Regions from separate parts of the Massilia sp. KIM genome, predicted to be linked through region 1. Evidence: riboswitches for the same ligand, from Rfam matches in the RefSeq annotation. Region 1 holds a riboswitch; the other holds the start of a gene.

The links. A riboswitch is a leader RNA that binds a small molecule or an ion and turns the genes downstream of it on or off. The one in region 1 is predicted to bind thiamine pyrophosphate.
Region 2: linked by a shared signal. The riboswitch ahead of thiC (phosphomethylpyrimidine synthase ThiC) and the one ahead of B0920_RS01500 (TonB-dependent siderophore receptor) in region 1 are both predicted to bind thiamine pyrophosphate.

Annotation. Positions count from the first base shown of each region.
Region 1 is NZ_MVAD01000001.1:315,270-318,915, forward strand. It holds gene B0920_RS01500 (TonB-dependent siderophore receptor) at 1-1,799, opposite strand, end outside; TPP riboswitch at 1,882-1,980, opposite strand; gene B0920_RS01505 (hypothetical protein) at 2,035-3,447, opposite strand; gene B0920_RS01510 (biopolymer transporter ExbD) at 3,444-3,646, opposite strand, start outside.
Region 2 is NZ_MVAD01000001.1:3,223,420-3,227,065, forward strand. It holds gene thiS (sulfur carrier protein ThiS) at 1-163, opposite strand, end outside; gene thiC (phosphomethylpyrimidine synthase ThiC) at 166-2,079, opposite strand; TPP riboswitch at 2,153-2,259, opposite strand; gene B0920_RS14100 (valine--tRNA ligase) at 2,353-3,646, shown strand, end outside.

The DNA of each region.
Region 1 (3,646 bases):
TTGGTCACGCGCTTGCCGTCGGTGGACGGGTCGCCGGTGCCGTTCTGCTCCGCGTCCAGCGCCATCAGCGACAGGCTGTAGCTCAGGTCCGCCGTCGCCTTGCCCTGGGCCGAGAGTTCGATGCCGCGGTGGCGCTGTTCGCCCGCGCGCACGAAGGTGTTGGCGGCGTTGGTGTACTCCAGGCCCTGGCGCATGTCGAACACGGCGGCCGACACCATCAGCTGGCTGTTCACCAGGCCTTTGACGCCCAGCTCGGACTGGCGCGAACGGCTCGGCGACAGCGCGGTGTTCTGGTTGCTGGTCTCCATCGGCGCCACGCCGCCGTACTGCAGGCCGTGGCTCAGCGAGGCGTAGACGCTCCAGTCCTGAGCCGGCTTGTAGACCAGGGCCACGTTCGGCAGCGCGAAGCTGTCCTTGCCGCGCACCCAGGGCTGGTCCAGCTCGGCCAGCTCCTCGCGCTCGAGCTTCACATAGCGCACCCCGGCGTGCAGCGCGAACTGGGGCGAGAGGGTCATCACGTCCTGCACGAACACCGAACGCTCCTCGTTGCTGCGGCGCTCCATCACCGGGCCGGTGACGCGGTCGGCGGAGACGGGCGGCACCACCAGGTTGTTGTAGATGTTGCTGTAGCCGACATAGTCGTACACGTACTCGCCGAAGCTGTCGTGGCGCTCGGCATAGGCCAGGCCGGCCGTCAGGGCGTGGCGCACCGCGCCGGTGTTCAGGCGGCCCTGCACCATAGCCTGGATGCCGAACGGGGTCTTGCGCTCGCCGGTGCTCTGGTAGTCGTAGAGGTCGTAGTCGCCGTTCGAGCAGTAGCCCGGGTAAAAGCCTTCGCCCTCGTTGCTGCAGCCATAAGGGAAGGCGGTGTAGTCGTCGCGCTTGAACCAGTGCTTGTTGGCGCTGACGCTCGCGTTCCAGTCCGGGTTGAAGCGGTACTCGAAGCGCAGGCCCAGGTTGCTGCTGTCGGTGTCGACCGGGCGCGTCCAGGGCTGGTTGTTGAGCAGGGTCTTGGCCGAGACGCCGGTCGGCAGCGCTTCGTTGCGGATCAGCTGGTAGCCGGGCGCGGTGATCTGCGACTTGTGCTGGTGGTCGAGGTCGAGCTGGAGCAGGGCGTCCGGGCTGATCTGCCAGTCGAAGGCGGCGGACACGAACTGGCGCTCGCCGTCGGCGCCGCGCACATAGGACTTCAGGTCCTCGGCGGCGGCGTTGATGCGGTAGCCGAAGCGGCGGTCGGCGAAACGCCCGCCCAGGTCGAGCGCGGCGTACACGGTGCCGCGCTCGCGCACCTCGACCGTGGCCGAGCGCAGTTGCGTCGCGGTCGGGCGCTTGGTCACGTAGTTGACGATGCCGCCGGGCCCGGCCACGCCGGCCTGCAGACCGGCCAGGCCGCGCAGCACTTCGAAGCGCTCCTTGTTCTCGAGCGGGATCTGGGTGTCGGCCGGGATCGCGATCATGTCCTTGCGGTAGCTGGTGGCGTTGTCGAGCGCGAAGCCGCGGATCGAGAACTGCTCGGCATAGCCGACCGCGTTGTAGGCGTCGCCGATCGAGGCGTCGAAGCGGGTCGCTTCGGTGGCGTTGCGGATCGACAGGTCGTCGAGCTGGGCGCGGCCAAGGGCGCTGATCGAGGCCGGGGTGTCCAGCAGGGGCGCGTCGGAAAAGCCGCCGACCGTGGCGCGCTCGCTGGCGACCCATTTGCTGCCAGTGACGACCACCGAGGGCAGGGCGCTCTGGGCGTGGACGGAGAATGCCTGCGCGAGGGCGCAGGCCAGGATGCTGTGCTTCAAGGTGGTTTTCATGGTTGCTCGTCTTCGCACGCATCGCTGCGCGCTGCTTTTTTCAAAAAGCCGGAGCCAACGTGGGGGAAGGGCAAACTGGGATGGGAACTGCGTTGCGCTTTCCTTCGCTGGCATTATCCAGATCAGGTACGAAGGGTATCTCTCACCCGGAACTGCCGTTCCAGGACCCCTAGCGAAGGCGCGAGTGTAACACGACGCGGGCACGCCGTGGTGAATGTGTCAATCAATGCTTGATTCAGGTCGTGGGCGTCAGCAGCATCGAAAAGAAGAGCCGCGTCGGCCCGTTCGACAACTTGAAGAAGATCGTGTTGCGTCCCTTGCGAAAGCGGACCAGGCGCTGGCCCTCGGTGCGGTTGTAATCGCGCTGGTAGGTGTTCTTGCCGCCGTAGACGCTCTGGTAGAACCAGCGCTTGGACGAATTCCCGGCTTGCCAGATGAGCCGGTCGTTCACCTTGACCGCGACGTCGTCGTCGGCGCCGATCCAGACCAGCATGTCGCGCTCGCGGTCCATGGAGACTTCCGTGTAGCCGTAATAGACGGCGTTCTCCTCGGCGACGCGCGGCACCAGGGGATAGCTGGCCGCGCTCACGTATTCCCACTTGACGACGCGCTGGTCCTTGCCGTAGTAGGCGGCATCGAGGAGCACCGCGTCTTCGGGCGGGTGTCTCGGGTTGTTGAATAGCTCCAGGCCATGGCGTCCCTGGAAGGGGCCGATCATGTACCAGCTGTTGAGATAGATGCGGTTCGCGTATTGTCCTCCCGCGCCGAACGTGCGGCCGCTGCCCTTGACCATGCGCGCCGTATCGAAGCCGGGGATCTTCCCGCGCCCGCCCGCGAAGATGTCACGGCGCTTGTGCCTGTACGCGCGGCTGGTCCAGTCCCGCTCCGCTTCCTCGCCCTCGCGCATGAAGCGTGCGATTTCCTCGGCGGTGCGTTCGATCACGCCCGCTTGCGGCTTTCCCAGCCCGCTGCCCAGTCCGGATGCGCTGCTTTCATCGGGGCCGACGCCATCGCCATCGCCGTCGCCGATGCCGGACATGCCCTGGTCGTCTCCAGTCCCTGCTGCGCGCGCACCCTCGCGCTCCACGGTGACGCCCTCGCGTTCGCGCGCCAGCTGCCCGGCGCGGCTGGCCAGCACGGCCCGAGCCCGCGCTTCCAGCGCGGCCAGTTCGGCCGCCGGGTCGCCGCCTGGCGCAGCCTCCGAAACGGGGTGGGGCGGGGCTGCAGCGTCCACTTCGGCGCGCGCCTCTTCCTTCGTCCTGTCGGTCAGGCGCGCCAGCTCCTCCGCCTTCAGCTCCTGGCCAAGTTCATCGATGGCGCGCGCCATCGTGCGCGCCTGCTCCAGCATCCGCTCCGGTTCGGCCGCCGCCGCGCCGTGCGTCGCTGCCGTCGCGTCCGTGGACGGGGCGGGCTCCGGCGCGCGCTGGGCGGACTGCTCCAGCAGCTCCTTGATCTTCCTGAGGTCCTCGACGCGCCGCGCCATGCGGGCCTGCGCCGTGGCCCGCACGCTGGCCGCCACCTCGGTGTCCTGGCGCCGCAGGATGTCGACCGTGCCTAGATGGTAGAGCCAGGCCGCCAGGCCGGCGTGCAGCCCGACCGACACCAGCAGGCACCAGCGCGACGAACCCACCCTGAACATGGTCCTCATCGGCGGGTGTGCATTGCGATCCTGGTGAAGCCTTCGAACTGGCACAAGTCGAGCACGTGGACGATGTCCTGGTAGCGCGCCATTTCGTCGCCGTCGATGCGGATCGGCCGCCCTGGATTGGCGGCCGCTTCCGATTTCAGCCTGTCGTGCAGTTCCCGCACGGTGACCTGCTTGCCATCGAGGTAGAGCTTGCCCTTGC
Region 2 (3,646 bases), 2.9 Mb from region 1:
GGGCCTGCAGCCGGCGGTCCAGCCAGCGCTGGCGCGGCACCACTTCGCGGTTCACGGCCAGCGCGATGCCGCTGCCGGCCAGTCCCAGTTCGCTGACCAGCTCCTGCAGCGAATGCCCTTCGGGCACCTCGCGCGCCTGGCCATTGAGCACGATCTCCGGCATGGTCACACCTCGCGGTAGAGCTGGGCGCCGCTGCGCACGAACTCGATCGCCTTTTCCTGCATGCCCTGCTTGAGCGCCGCCTCCTCGGCCACGCCCTTGCCGGCCGCGTACTCGCGCACTTCCTGGGTGATCTTCATCGAGCAGAAGTGCGGGCCGCACATCGAGCAGAAGTGAGCCACCTTGGCGGAATCCTTGGGCAGGGTCTCGTCGTGGAATTCGCGCGCCTTGTCCGGGTCCAGGCCCAGGTTGAACTGGTCTTCCCAGCGGAACTCGAAGCGCGCCTTGGACAGCGCGTTGTCGCGCAGCTGGGCCCCGGGGTGACCCTTGGCCAGGTCAGCCGCGTGGGCGGCGATCTTGTAGGTGATGATGCCGTCCTTGACGTCGTTCTTGTCGGGCAGGCCGAGGTGCTCCTTGGGGGTCACGTAGCACAGCATGGCGGTGCCGTACCAGCCGATGTTGGCCGCGCCGATGCCGGAGGTGATGTGGTCGTAGCCGGGCGCGATGTCGGTGGTGAGCGGCCCCAGGGTGTAGAACGGCGCCTCGGCGCACTGCTCGAGCTGGAGATCCATGTTCTCCTTGATCAGGTGCAGGGGCACGTGGCCGGGGCCCTCGATGATGGTCTGGACATCGTGCTTCCAGGCGAGCTGGGTCAGTTCGCCCAGGGTCTTGAGTTCGGCCAGCTGGGCCTCGTCGTTGGCGTCGTAGATCGAGCCGGGGCGCAGGCCGTCGCCCAGGCTGAAGGACACGTCGTAGGCCTTCATGATCTCGCAGATTTCCTCGAAGTGCGTGTAGAGGAAGGATTCCTTGTGGTGGGCCAGGCACCACTTGGCCATGATCGAGCCGCCGCGCGAGACGATGCCGGTCAGGCGTTTGGCCGTCATCGGCACGTAGGCCAGCCTGACCCCGGCGTGGATGGTGAAGTAGTCGACGCCCTGCTCCGCCTGCTCGATCAGGGTGTCGCGGTAGATCTCCCAGGTGAGGTCCTCGGCCTTGCCGTTGACCTTCTCCAGCGCCTGGTAGATCGGCACGGTGCCGATCGGGACCGGGCTGTTGCGGATGATCCATTCGCGGGTCTCGTGGATGTGCTTGCCGGTGGAGAGGTCCATCACGGTGTCGGCGCCCCAGCGGATGGCCCAGGTCATCTTTTCGACTTCCTCGCCGATCGAGGAAGTCACGGCCGAGTTGCCGATGTTGGCGTTGACCTTCACCAGGAAGTTGCGGCCGATGATCATGGGCTCGACTTCCGGGTGGTTGATGTTGGCCGGGATGATCGCTCGCCCGCGCGCCACTTCGCTGCGCACGAATTCCGGGGTGATCTCGTCCGGGATGCTGGCGCCGAAGGACTGGCCCGGATGCTGGCGGCCGAGCAGCTCGGCCATGCGCTGGCCCATCGGCCCGGAGGCGTGCAGGGAGGCGATGTATTCCTTGCGGCGCAGGTTCTCGCGCAGGGCCACGAATTCCATCTCGGGGGTGACGATGCCCTGGCGCGCATAGTGCATCTGGGTGACGTTGGCGCCGGCACGGGCGCGGCGCGGGGTGCGGCTCAGCGAGAAGCGCAGCGGCGCGAGAGCCTGGTCGCTCAGGCGCGCCTGGCCGTAGACCGAGCTCGGTCCGGCCAGTTCCTGGGTATCGCCGCGCTCCACGATCCAGGGCAGGCGCGGCGTGGACAGGCCGCTGCGGATGTCGATCGCGGCCGCCGGGTCGGTGTAGGGGCCAGACGTGTCGTAGACATAGAGCGGCGGATTGGGCTCGCCGCCGAAACTGGCCGGCGTGGGCGACTGGCTGATCTCGCGCATCGGCACGCGGATGTCGGGCCGGCTGCCTTCGATGTAGACCTTGCGGGAATTGGGTAGCGGCGCGACGGCGGCCTGGTCCACCTGGGCGGTGGCGGAATCGAACTTCAGCGGTGCGTTCATGTGGCTCCTTGTGCTTGCAGGAGCCAGCAAAGGAGTGTGCCAAGCGCGGCCGCACGGGCGCGTGCGCGCCCACCACCGTTCTCGACTGCTTCCCTTCGCTGGCATTATCCAGATCAGGTTCGGAGGGTATTTCTCACCCGCATGTCGCTTGCACGACACGCAGGACCCCTAGCGTGTGCGGTCCCCGGGATGTCCCGGGGGCCAGCGGGCCGGATTATACGCGCTTCTACTCTATAATGGACCTTTTCGCAAAAAATCTTACGCCACCACATCATGGAATTAGCCAAGTCTTTCGAGCCAGCGGACATTGAACAATACTGGCGCGCCGAGTGGGAAAAGCGCGGTTACTTCACCGCGACCATGGACGAGGGCAAGCCGTCGTTCAGCATCCAGCTGCCGCCGCCGAACGTGACCGGCACCCTGCACATGGGCCACGCGTTCAACCAGACCGTCATGGACGGCCTGACCCGCTATTACCGCATGCGCGGCTATAACACCGCATGGATCCCGGGCACCGACCACGCCGGCATCGCGACCCAGATCGTGGTCGAGCGCCAGCTCGACGCCCAGAAGATCTCGCGCCACGATCTCGGCCGCGAGGAATTCCTCAAGAAGGTCTGGGAGTGGAAGGAAAAGTCGGGCAACACGATCACCGGCCAGATGCGCCGCCTGGGCGCCTCGGCCGACTGGACCCGCGAATACTTCACGATGGACGAACCGCGCTCGCAGACCGTGGTGGAAGTCTTCGTGCGCCTGTACGAGCAGGGCCTGATCTACCGCGGCAAGCGCCTGGTCAACTGGGATCCGGTGCTGGGCACCGCCGTGTCCGACCTCGAAGTCGACTCGCAGGAGGAAGACGGCTCGATGTGGTACATCAAGTACCCGCTGGCCGACGGCTCGGGCCACCTGACCGTGGCCACCACCCGTCCCGAGACCATGCTGGGCGACGTCGCCGTGGCGGTGGACCCGACCGACGAGCGCTACACCCACCTGCACGGCAAGATGCTGACCCTGCCGCTGACCGGCCGCCAGATCCCGGTGATCGCCGACAGCTACGTCGACAAGGAATTCGGCACCGGCTGCGTGAAGATCACCCCGGCGCACGACTTCAACGACTACGCCGTGGGCCAGCGCGCCAAGCTCGAGCCGATCAACATCTTCACCCTCGACGCCAAGATCAACGAGAACGGCCCGGCCGCCTACCAGGGCCTGGACCGCTTCGCCGCGCGCAAGCAGATCGTCGCCGATCTCGAAGCGCAAGGCCTGCTGGAAGCGGTCAAGCCGCACAAGCTGATGGTGCCGCGCGGCGACCGCACCGGCGTCGTCATCGAGCCGATGCTGACCGACCAGTGGTTCGTCGCGATGAGCAAGCCGGCGCCTGAAGGCACCTTCAATCCGGGCAAGTCGATCACCGACGTGGCGCTGGAGAAGGTTGCCAACGGCGAGATCAAGTTCGTGCCGGAGAACTGGACCACCACCTACAACCAGTGGCTGGGCAACATCCAGGACTGGTGCATCTCGCGCCAGCTGTGGTGGGGCCACCGCATCCCGGCCTGGTACGACGACG